DNA from 2 places in the Pseudobacillus sp. 179-B 2D1 NHS genome. Region 1 is predicted to be linked to the other one. Evidence: riboswitches for the same ligand, from Rfam matches in the RefSeq annotation. Region 1 holds a riboswitch; the other holds the start of a gene.
What was found. Region 1 has a riboswitch for cyclic di-GMP ahead of ACH0BF_RS00945 (sensor domain-containing protein). Riboswitches for the same ligand answer to the same signal wherever they lie in the genome.
Positions count from the first base shown of each region.

Region 2: it holds a riboswitch for cyclic di-GMP, as region 1 does, so the genes downstream of both, ACH0BF_RS13210 (anti-repressor SinI family protein) here and ACH0BF_RS00945 (sensor domain-containing protein) in region 1, are expected to answer to the same signal.

Region 1 covers NZ_JBIQDP010000001.1:156,640-162,643, forward strand. The annotation lists gene moaC (cyclic pyranopterin monophosphate synthase MoaC) at 1-155, opposite strand, end outside; gene ACH0BF_RS00920 (molybdenum cofactor biosynthesis protein MoaE) at 276-746, shown strand; gene moaD (molybdopterin converting factor subunit 1) at 739-969, shown strand; gene ACH0BF_RS00930 (molybdenum cofactor guanylyltransferase) at 975-1,583, shown strand; gene moaA (GTP 3',8-cyclase MoaA) at 1,642-2,652, shown strand; gene ACH0BF_RS00940 (MogA/MoaB family molybdenum cofactor biosynthesis protein) at 2,677-3,198, shown strand; cyclic di-GMP riboswitch class II at 3,450-3,533, shown strand; gene ACH0BF_RS00945 (sensor domain-containing protein) at 3,621-5,744, shown strand.
Region 2 covers NZ_JBIQDP010000012.1:29,456-35,459, forward strand. The annotation lists gene ACH0BF_RS13195 (TetR/AcrR family transcriptional regulator) at 429-1,022, opposite strand; gene ACH0BF_RS13200 (LOG family protein) at 1,357-1,938, opposite strand; gene ACH0BF_RS13205 (helix-turn-helix domain-containing protein) at 2,583-2,918, shown strand; gene ACH0BF_RS13210 (anti-repressor SinI family protein) at 3,115-3,255, opposite strand; cyclic di-GMP riboswitch class I at 3,275-3,360, opposite strand; gene ACH0BF_RS13215 (hypothetical protein) at 3,497-4,480, opposite strand; gene ACH0BF_RS13220 (sugar phosphate nucleotidyltransferase) at 4,498-5,874, opposite strand; gene ACH0BF_RS13225 (glycosyltransferase) at 5,898-6,004, opposite strand, start outside.

The DNA of each region.
Region 1 (6,004 bases):
CCTTTTTTTATCGACTGATCGTTGATTTGCTGATAAATTTGTTCATTGACGAGCACGCTTGTTTGGGCAACCGCCGAGCGATGAGACGCCTGTTTTTCAGTGATATCCACCATTTTCGCTCGGCCTTGGTTGTTAAAATGAGTAAATTCAGACATACAATCCCTCTTTTCAGTATGATTTTCCTTAAATATGGCTATTTGATTGTAACATGGAAGGAGAATGAACCGAAATAAGAGAAGTTTATTAACATAGATTTTTAGAAGGGGGAACGGAAGGTGGAACGGTTATTTGTTGTGACAGATCGCCCGATTTCTATTGAAGAGGTAACGAAGAAAGTAGTCCGACCGGAAGCGGGGGCCATCTCTAATTTTATTGGAACTGTTCGGGAGTATACACATGGTCGCCGGACTTTATCCTTAACATACGAAGCTTACCAATCGATGGCTGAAAAACAGTTAGAGAAGATTGGAGAAGAAATTAGCCAGAAATGGCCAGAGGCAAAAACGGCTATTACACATCGGACAGGGCATTTAAAGATTTCTGATATTGCCGTGGTGATTGCCGTGTCTACTCCACATCGCAAGGATGCGTTCAGGGCGAGTGAATATGCCATTGAACGAATTAAACAAATTGTGCCTATCTGGAAAAAAGAACATTGGGAAGACGGAGAAAAATGGATCGGCAATCAATTGGAGACAGAAGCCTATCCAGAAGGAAGACCGAAAGGAGAAAATATGTATGATTAACATTCTTTGTTTTGCTCATTTGAAAGAGCAGATTGGCAAAGAGCAGTTGGAAGTAGCGAGCAACGAATTGACCGTAGAAGAGTTGTTAAGCGAACTGCGTGAAAAGTACTCTATTGAGACAGACACGCTCATTGTAGCTGTCAATGAGGAATATGCCGACTCAGATGATGTGGTCCGTTCCGGCGATACAGTGGCGCTTATTCCGCCTGTAAGCGGAGGGTAAAAGCATTGACCACAGAAAAAGAGAAGCTGTGGGCCGGTGTCATACTTGCTGGTGGGGAATCAAGCAGGTTTGGTGAGCCTAAAGCCTTCGTCCGATACAATGGAAAATACTTTTATGAGTATTCTTTGCAAGCTCTCGTCCCTTTTACCAATCAAGTGGTGATCATCAGTCATCCATCACTTACCAGCCGATTTAGTCAAGATCCCGCTGTCAAGGTAACAGAAGACATCCCCCCTTTTTGCGGGAAAGGGCCGATGGCTGGCTTATATAGCGCAATGAAGCAGGTTACCGCCGAATGGTATGTGGTTCTTCCATGTGATATGCCATTAATAAACGAAAAAGTGATGAATGCACTCATTGCTGAAGCAGATCGGTCATTTGATGCTGTGATTCCCAGCATAGCCGGCCGTCAACAGCCGCTTGCAGCCGTTTATCATCGCCGAGTGTTGCCTGTTATTACAGCCCAGCTTACAAAGGGAAACTATCGGATGATCGATTTACTTAGTGAAGTAAACGTTAAGAAAATAACGGAAGCTGATCTCCAATCAACTGAAAGGTTATTCCAAAACATCAATACGAAGGATGCCTATCGCCAATTATTTGTAGATGAGTAAGGCGCTCTGCCTCCATGCAAACATCTGCACAGCCGTGGCATCCAGAAAGGAGAAATGAATGGGACAAGTAAAAGACCAGTTTAACAGACCGCTAAGAGACATTCGGATTTCCTTGACGGATCAGTGTAACTTCCGCTGTTCTTATTGTATGCCGGCTGAAATCTTTGGCGCAGACTATCCGTTTTTACCGAAAGAGGAATATTTGACGTTTGAGGAAATTATCCGTGTCGTTCAAGCAGCAACAGAGCTTGGCGTAGAGAAAGTCAGGTTGACGGGAGGAGAGCCCCTGCTTAGAAAAGACCTCCCCGAGTTAATTCATGGCTTATATGCCAAGACAAATATTAAGGATATTGCTTTAACAACGAATGGTGTCTTGTTGCCCAAGTATGCTACAGCATTGAAATCGTCTGGCTTGCAACGGGTGAATATTAGTATGGATGCGATTGATGATACCATTTTTAAACAAATGAACGGCCGATCTGTCAGCGTGAAAACCGTACTGAGAGGAATTGAATCAGCGCAGAAGGCCGGCCTTGGCATTAAAATAAATATGGTTGTGAAAAAAGGTGTAAATGAGCAACAAATTTTGCCAATGGCGACTTATTTTAAAAAAGAAGGTATTCCCCTTCGTTTTATTGAATTTATGGATGTAGGAAGCACGAATGGCTGGCAGCTTTCTTCGGTCGTATCCAAGCAAGAAATCGTCAAGTTCATCAGCAGCAAATTTCCTGTAGAACCAGCAGATGAAGCGTATTACGGCGAAGTAGCGAGCCGTTTTCGTTATAAGGATGGAAGCGGAGAGTTTGGTGTGATTTCTTCAGTGACAGAATCATTCTGCTCGACATGTACCCGGGCAAGAATATCTGCAGATGGAAAATTGTACACTTGTCTATTTGCTACAAAAGGCAGCGATTTAAAGGCTGTGCTCCGATCGACGAGTTCAATAGAAAAAGTAAGAGATCATATGTCAGCTCTTTGGCTTGCGCGAACGGACCGCTATTCGGATGAGCGAACGGAAGAAACAGCAAAGAACCGGCCAAAAATTGAGATGTCTTATATTGGCGGTTAAAGAAGAGAGGTGCACCCATTTCACATGAATGAAAGACGAGTACATGCTCATAAAGGGCAAGCGGCAAAGCATGTTGTCTGTCAGGTGATTACTGTCAGCGATACACGAACAGAAGAAACGGATAAAAGCGGAAAAAAAATTAAAGAGTTTTTAATCAACAGTCACCATTCCATTGCACGCTACCAGATCGTTCCTGACGAAAAGGAACAGATTACAGGAGCTGTTCGGCAAGGGATTGAAGACCCCCAAATCAATGCGGTTATCATTAATGGAGGCACCGGTGTGGCTAAGCGGGATGTGACGATTGAAGCAGTGGCACCGTTGTTTGAGAAAGAGCTAACCGGATTTGGTGAGTTGTTTCGTTATCTTAGTTATACAGAAGATATCGGTTCTGCGGCTATCTTATCCCGAGCTGTTGCAGGTGTAGCTGGAGAAACGATCATTTTTGCGCTGCCGGGTTCTACTGGCGCAGTAACATTAGCGATGGAAAAACTGGTTTTGCGTGAAGTTGGCCATATTGTGGCAGAATTAAATAAAGATAGATAAGTGAATAAGGATAAAAAACGAGTAAGACGAGGTGTATTTATCCTTTTCTCTTGTCAGAGGAAAAAGCAAGGTTTTTGATCTAGGCCTCATAAATATTGTTAGGTTTCTTTGTGAAATAGGCCTCATTAAGAGACGAATAATGCTAGAAATAAATAACGGTAGACATTGACTTGACGGGTATATCGAACTATGATAATTGTATAAAAAACGTTAGTCTAATAAGACATTTGTGGAATTTTTTTTTATAACAATCTTATGGTGGAAGCGATGAACAGTCATTTGTATGTGGGCACTTGAATGGCTTGGAGCGAGTAGTGCAACCGACTCTTTTTTGAGTCGGTTTTTTTGTTTGGATATACCCAGATATGTATAGTAAATATTGTACAGCAAAAGAAAAAACAAAGAGAAGAGAGAGATTTATCATGCCTGTACCTTCTAAGAATGTAGAAGACAATCAATTGGAGAATATTTTAAAAGAGTTGACAGATGTCAAATATGCAATTGATCAGTCTTCTATTGTCGCTATTACCGATCATCAAGGAAAGATACTTTACGTGAATGAAAAATTTTGCAAAATTTCTAAATACAATGAGGAGGAACTCCTTGGTGAAGATCACTGTATATTGAATTCGGGTTATCATTCACGGGAGTTTTTTAAACAAATGTGGGCAACGATTGGTTCCGGTCAAATCTGGAAGGGAGAGATAAGAAACAAGGCGAAAGATGGGTCGTTTTATTGGGTAGACACAACGATTGTTCCTTTTTTGAATGATCGCGGGAAACCTTATCAATATGCATCGATAAGAAACGATATTAGTCTTCGAAAGAAGATGGAAGAGGAATTGAGAGAGAGCGAGGGGAAATATCGACTAATTGCAGAGAATTCATCTGACTTGGTATCAGTGATTGATCAGTCAGGAAGCTTCCTCTACATGTCTCCATCTCATGCATTGTTGTTGGGCGATGAGCTTGCGAAATTAGAGTCAGGAAGGATCTTTCAATGGGTGCATGAAGAAGATCAACTGACTCTTTCTGAAGAGTTAAAGCTTCTGGCTGCTAAAAAGAAAGTATCCTCGCTGCTCGAATTCCGTATAAAGACGAACCGGGGAGCGTATAAGGACACGGAAACGAAGATTAATCCCGTCATTGATAAAGATGGTGAGATCAAAAGCTTCGTGCTGGCGATGCGAGATATAACCGAACGGAAAAAATCAGAGAGAATGATTTATCATTTAGCTTATCATGATACATTGACGGACTTGCCTAACCGCCGATTATTCATGAACCGATTGAGAAAAGAAGTGGATCATGCTAAGAGTTATTCTTCTCAGCTTGCTGTTATGTTTATCGACTTGGATCGCTTTAAGTTTGTGAATGATTCTTGGGGACATGAGAATGGAGACTTTATCCTAACTGAGGCTGCTCGCCGTATTAAAAACTCGCTGCGACCAAGTGATTTAGTCGCACGGCTGGGTGGAGATGAATTTACTGTGTTGCTAAACAATGTATCAGGCATGGAAGAGCTGGATCAGATTGCCAAAAGGATTCATTCTAACTTTCAAGAACCATTGAAAGTTGCAGGCGAGCACTATACGCTTTCCTGCAGTATTGGCATTGCGCTTTTTCCGGTGAACGGTGAAGATGCAGATGAACTATTAAATAAAGCGGATACCGCTCTTTATTCCGTTAAGAAACGGGGCAGAAACGGCTATGCATTATTTAAACCAGAGATGGAAGAGAAATCCTTGGAGCGCATCCTGCTGGAGAATGAATTAAGAAAAGCGATTGAGCTTGAGCATTTTCATATTGATTATCAGCCCAAAATGGATATTTCTAAAAATCAACTCATCGGAATGGAGGCGCTTGTCCGCTGGGACCATCCGGAGCTGGGGAGGATCTCTCCCAATAAATTTATTCCGGTTGCCGAGGAAACGGGCCTTATTCTTCCTCTTGGAGAGTGGGTTCTCCGGCGTGGATGTAGGCAAAATAAAGAATGGCAAAACAAAGGGTACCCACCATTAAAAATCTCGGTTAATATGTCTGTTCGCCAATTAGCGCATCCCAATATTATAGAGAGAATTGAAGAAATTTTAACAGAGACCGGATTGGAGGCACAATGGCTGGAGCTTGAAGTAACGGAAAGTGTATTTGCAGATATCGATCACGCGGCCGATACTTTGCAAAGACTGCGGGACATCGGTATTCATATTTCTATTGATGACTTTGGTACTGGATACAGTTCATTTAGCTACATTAAATATTTACCTGTGGATACGTTGAAAATCGATGCCTCTTTCATTCGGGATATTCATCAAAATGAAGAAAGTCAGGCAATTGTACAAGCTGTTTTAACACTTGCACGGACGCTTGGGATCAATGTTATTGCTGAAGGGGTGGAGAGCCAGGAGCAATTAGATGTACTGAATGAGGATGGCTGCAGCCAAGGACAAGGGTTTTTATTTAGCAAACCGTTGTCAGGAGAAGACTTTGAAACCTATTTAATCGAAGCGGCCGAAAGAGGGCAAAGCGAAAAAGCAGACGGCTAGCATGAATGAAAATAATACGAACGTTGAAAAAATTTAGTTTATGAATAATAATTTATTTAACCCTGGGGGTCGCTTTTGCATAGGCTCACCATCAGGGTTTTTATGCTTATGCCAGCTAATCATTCAAGCAATCTGTCATACATCTGCACGGCAATAAATTTTGCAGCCTTTAATTTTCAAAAAAGGACATGGTACAATTGGAATACACTAATTTTCTAAGCGGACATTTTAACTGACGAGCGGTCTGCTGCATAGATGAC
Region 2 (6,004 bases), on a different contig from region 1:
ATAAAAAAGTATGTTTTTTGCAACTCATTACTCAATTAAATGACCCGGTTGTTGAATAAAATGCCTCGCACTTTTTAAACAACTTTATTTATACAAAATAACAAGTTTATAAATAAAATATAGGTAAGGTAATTCTTTACCTCCTCCCCCTCTAATTGGAAGAATAGAAAAAACTAAAGACTAAAACGAAGAAACTTATTGGACTAAATGTTCAGAAATAGTGGGTATATGAATGGGGAATGGATCGGAAGTTATATTGAAAAATAACCAGAGTCCAATTCCACAAAAAACCTCACAAACTCTTATCGAGCCGTGAGGATGAAAAAGCCTTTATGTAAGATACTTAACCTGAAATAGCCTGGGGATTCATCCCTCTCATTTGAACGATGTTTTTCCAGTTCTCTCGATTTTGCCTGGGGTTTTAGCTTTTAATTTGTATCATTGTTAACTGTAAGGCCCTCTAAAAAAATATCGATACCTTGTTCAAAATACTTTACTAATTCTTCTTTGTCTTCCCATCGAAGTGATAACTTTGCAAAAAGGCCTTCTAACATGGAGATATAAATCCAGGTTAATGCTTTTGCATCGGATACTTTGATTTGTTTCTTGTTAATCGCTTCTGTAAAGATAGAATGGATTAATTCATCATCTTTAGAATAGCATTTATTCAGTCTTTCACGATACTGTTCTCCTACTTCACCCCAATATGACTCTGGTATCAATTTAAAAATCGGGATATCAATTTGAGAATAAAACATTTCCCCATATTTTTTGAGTTTTTCAATAGGATCAGATATGGTTGATAAAGTGGAATGGATACTATTCAGCCATGGTTCGTATTCTTCTTCAATCATTTGAACAAACATTTCTTCTTTGCTCTTAAAATGCCAGTATATGCCACCCTTGCTTACACCAGAACACTTGACAATATCACTAATAGACGTGTTTACATAACCATTCTTACTAAAGCATTCAAGGGCAGCCTTAAGAATAGTCTGCCGTGTCTTCATATCCTTTTTCATGTTTTCCCTCTAATTTATTTCAGATTTAATAACCTGCTTCTGCTATCTAGACTACCATAGGTTGTTGTCGGTTACCGAAAAACTAGCAACTTTATACTAGAATCAATTTTATCCTTGCCTGTTATCGATTAATCGCCATTTCTCAGTCTAATCACCCATTAAACAGGGGGCTTTTTAACTATCAGTCATCTCTGGCAGCTGGCTGAGCGGGGATTCCTTGCGCTTTGTTGGTCAAACCCTTTTATAGCTAGTTATTAAGTTTTAAAAGCCTTCTAATGCCCTTTATGGGCTAAGTGACTACCCCTACAAACGATGGGATTTTCAACATTTTTAGTTAGCTTTGAGATTTTGTAATATAGGTTTTCACTGAAGGCGGCTGATATGTATTAAACTGATGAAGCAAACCCGCCGGATCAGTGTCTACAAGGGCCATAGAACGGTATTTTTCCTGTAAAAACTGTTCTTCTGTCATATGATTGAACAAGGTGACAAGCGGGGTGTAATAATTATTGATATTCAAAAGGCCGCATGGTTTTTGATGTAGTCCTAACTGAGCCCATGTGAAAATTTCAAAAAATTCCTCTAATGTTCCTGGTCCGCCCGGTAAGGCAATAAATCCGTCCGCTAATTCGGCCATCTTAGCCTTTCTCTCATGCATGGATTCAACAACAATTAGCTGAGATAAGTGTTTATGAGAAATTTCTCTTTCATCAAGAAAGCTTGGCATCACTCCAATGACATGACCGCCCGCTTCCAAAACAGCATCAGCTACCGCTCCCATTACTCCTACACTTGCGCCTCCGTATACAAGCTCGATTTGGCGCTTAGCAAGCTCTTTTCCTAAAGTTTTTGCTCCTTCAATATAAAGATCAGAAGCTCCATTACTTGATCCACAAAATACAGCTAGTCTTTTCAAAAAGTATTCCTCCTTACATTACCCAATGTTATTGATTATACATAACGATACACCTTTGGTAAACAATGGATGAGTCAATAAAAACGAGGCGGTCTCTTATGTTAGCCGACAAGTCTATCCATCCTACTCTTCAAAATCGTAATAGGAGTTAAATTTTACTTGTTAATGTTGATTATTCCCTAGCTAATATATCTAATGAAAGGGAAGAATGTCACATTTTATCCTTACGAGGAAAAGTCTTAACCTGTGGCAAAGACAGGTCCAATTGATTGTACGAGCTAGAGAGCTACCAGCAAACTCTTTTTTAGTCATAAAGAAAAGCCCCTCACCCGTGTGAGAAGCCATTCAAGCTATTTACTGCCGTTCTTCCCTTGACTGTCAAAAGGTTTCAGTCTGTTGCCAAACACATCTTTTCACATATAAATGCTCCTTTACCGATGAGCATCAGATAAGAAGATAGTACGTTGTGGAAACAATATGAGTGAGTCGCTTCTCTCATGTTTTTGTGTAATTTCAGCCCAGTCCTGCTGTAACTGATCATAAATGCTCCATTACTTTTAATAAGGGCTTTGTTCTTTTAAGCGGTATCATGTTAAAATAAATCTGTATAATTCGGTTTTCAGCATATTTTAAGGGTGATCATAATGTCTATAGGGGAAAGAATCCGTGAGCTTAGAATGTCTAAAGGACTTTCGTTGACTGAATTGGCAAATCGAGCCGGAGTAGCAAAATCATACGTCTCTTCAGTGGAACGCCAAATACAATTAAATCCTTCTATTCAATTTCTGCATAAAGTTGCCTCGGTATTAAATGTGAGTGTAGAGAAATTAATAGACGAAGGTGACAATCCTATTAAAGAAATTGATACTGAATGGCTCGAACTGGCCAAAGAAGCAATGGAATCCGGGATCAGCAAAGAACAGTTTAAACAATTTCTTGAGTTTCAAAAATGGCAGAAGTCTAATAGTCCCGATAAATAAGTTCTCTTTTAACGGGGCTTTTTCACTTGCCTTCCTTTAACAAACAAGCAGAAAATTCAGAAATAACGATAGGCAATTGATCCCGCATGTCAAACTTCTTTCGTAATGCTGTAGTTTTTATTAGGGCTCTATTCAACTATTTTCTGCTTATTTAGATCTGACCGCTTCACCGGAATGTCCCCCATTAGAGTCATCTTCAGGCAAGCCTAAAACTTGTCCCCTCAAACCGGCCGCTTTTCAAAAAATCCCTCACTTCCTGAAGAGAGATTCCTAGCTCTTTTGCTTCTTTTATTAAAACAATCCATTCCCTGTCCACTGAGACTTGGTCTTCTTTCATAAGAAAATCCTCCTAGAATATCGGCAGCCCAGCCGTCATAGCGTATTTCCCCTTAGACCTGAAGCTTTGCGTCCTTATTTTTCAATAAGTTTGCCTTTTTCTATGATTTGATATTCGCCTTTGCAAGAAAAAGAAAAGTTTTATTCTACTTAAATTTTAGCACCTGGATTGAGTTGTTTGCATTAGTTTTAGTAAAACATTTTATCACTTCTTTCGACGGAATAAACAGACACTTTTTTTCTCAGTAACTATTTTTCTGACCACGATCGTTGATCCATTCATCTGCTATATTTAGATCTAATTGATTATTTTCTGTTTCAGCTGTAAGCACTACGAGCGGCGCAGAATGCCTGATACGCTGCACATCCCAAACCATGCCCTCAAATTTATTATATGAACCATCCGCCTTTATGAATTGCTCTGTATGTTCGGTCAGTTGTACTTGCAGCCCTGTAAAATAATTGCCTGAGCACTCATTTGGAATGCTGATTGAACCTACTAACCGGATGCCAAAAACACAATCATCCAATGACACATTTTCAAAACGATTGGCATTAATCCAACTGTAAGTCTCATCTTTAGGATTTTCGGCTTTTAGTTGAATGCCTGTTTGGAAGCCCACTATAGAAATATTTTCAAAATGAACAAAGCTAATGTTGTGCCACGGACCCTTAGCATAAAGAGAAAGACCCGTTCCTTTGTAACTTTCACTTTTGTTGATAATCGCCATGTTTTCAATACGGGTCCTATTTGTGGCATCGAAGCGGTCCGTGCCTTTTAAAAAAATAACTTCCGACTGAAAATCAGGATCTACGATTTGCACGGTTCCATTTATAATGACGGCATCCTTCTCAACGGTTATCACACGCTCATTTCCCTTAACCACCAATATAGAATTTTGGCCAAACTCCAGTTTCACGCCTTCTTTGACAGTAAAGCCTGACTGGACGACATACTTTTTGTTTGCTCTAAACATTACTTTTTCTTTTTTGTATGTAACACAAAAATCAATGGCCTGTTGAATCGCCTTTGAATAATCGTCTGCTGTTCCTCTTTCATCTGTTGTAAAATCTTCTACTTCTACAACTTGTTCCCGGGATGCACGATTCGTCTGTTCAAGGTCGGGCTCTCCCCACCCCCGCAAACCTATCAGCAAATAGAAACTAACTGCTCCAAATAGAAAAATAATAGGCAGCCATCTAATGTGCATATTCTTCTCTAGCATCAATTTTGCCTTCTTATTCAACTTACTACTTTATTGCAATGCTGCACGACTTCATACCAGTCCATGTAAATGCGGTATATGTCCTCTTCTACTAAATTAGAACCTGATTGCACTTCGATAAATTCCAAATCTGTGATTGCCTTCAACCCATGTTCTGCTCCAACTGGAATATGAAGCACATCTCCCGCTTTCACAGAATAAATTAAGCCATTTAAAGCAAATTCTCCTTTTCCTTTAATAATTGTCCAGACTTCACTGCGAAAACGATGCTTTTGATAACTTAAATTCTTGGTAGCTTTTATGCAAACCCGCTTGGTTAATACCTCCGCTTCGTCCTCCACTTTCGTATAATCGAGCACGCGATACCAACCCCAGCGTCTCTCCTCATACATTGGCCGCTTCTGAATTCCATCAAGCAATGTCTTAACCCTCGGGCTTTTATTTTTATCCGATACGAGAATACCGTCGGGACTCGCTGCAATGATAAGATCCGTCACACCGACTACAGTAACTGGTATTCCCAGCTCATTAATCATATGAGTATTTGTGCAATCTTGACTGATTACTCCATCGCCCATTTGATTTGTGCACATTTCTTCTGTTAGTGTATTCCACGTTCCAAGATCTTTCCAATAACCGTTATAAGGAACCGTTACTATTTTTTTTGTTTTTTCAACGACTTCATAATCAAATGACTTTTTTGGCAGAAGCGAATACTGTTTGTATAACTCCTCGTAATGGATAGGCAAGCCCTTTTCTTCAAGGATAGATAAAATGTATTCAAGCTTAAATGCAAAAACTCCTGCGTTCCATAAAGCGTGCTGTTCTATTAAGCCAGCTGCTTGTAATGCAGACGGCTTTTCTTTAAAATGGCTTACTTCCATATAAGCCCGTTGAATGTCCTCAATTTTAGGTAAAATGTAACCATACTTTTCTGAAGGGAATGTCGGCTTTACACCTATTAAAGCAAGGTCTGCCTCAGAAGTTATCAATGTTTCTTCCAACCGTTCCACTTCATGGAAAAAACGGTCCTCAACAAATGGATCAACGGGAAGTACACCAATTACTTCTTGTAAGCTAACCCCCTTTATGCAATACAAATATACAGCTGCTAAAGCAATAGCGGAAAATGTGTCTCTTCTCTCCGGTTCAGTAATAAGCGGCACATGCGAACCTAATTGACTTTGTATCATATCTACTTGAGATTTGCTTGTAGCAATCATGGTTGATTGCTGTAAACCCACGTGACCAAGCTGCCGCCATACTCTTTGCACCATCGACTCCATATGGCCGTCTTCATTAGCAAGCACCTGTAAAAATTGTTTTGATCTCGAATCGTTTGATAAGGGCCATAAGCGTTTTCCCGACCCACCGGATAATAAGATTAGCTGCATTCATCGTTCCCCCGTTCCGTTTTTTAATAGTTATCTGCTTTTGTATAAGTGGAAATCAATCGGTCCGTCACAACCTCCTCTGAAAAACGGTGGGCTACAAACTCTCTAGCCCGCCCGGCTAATTTGGCTG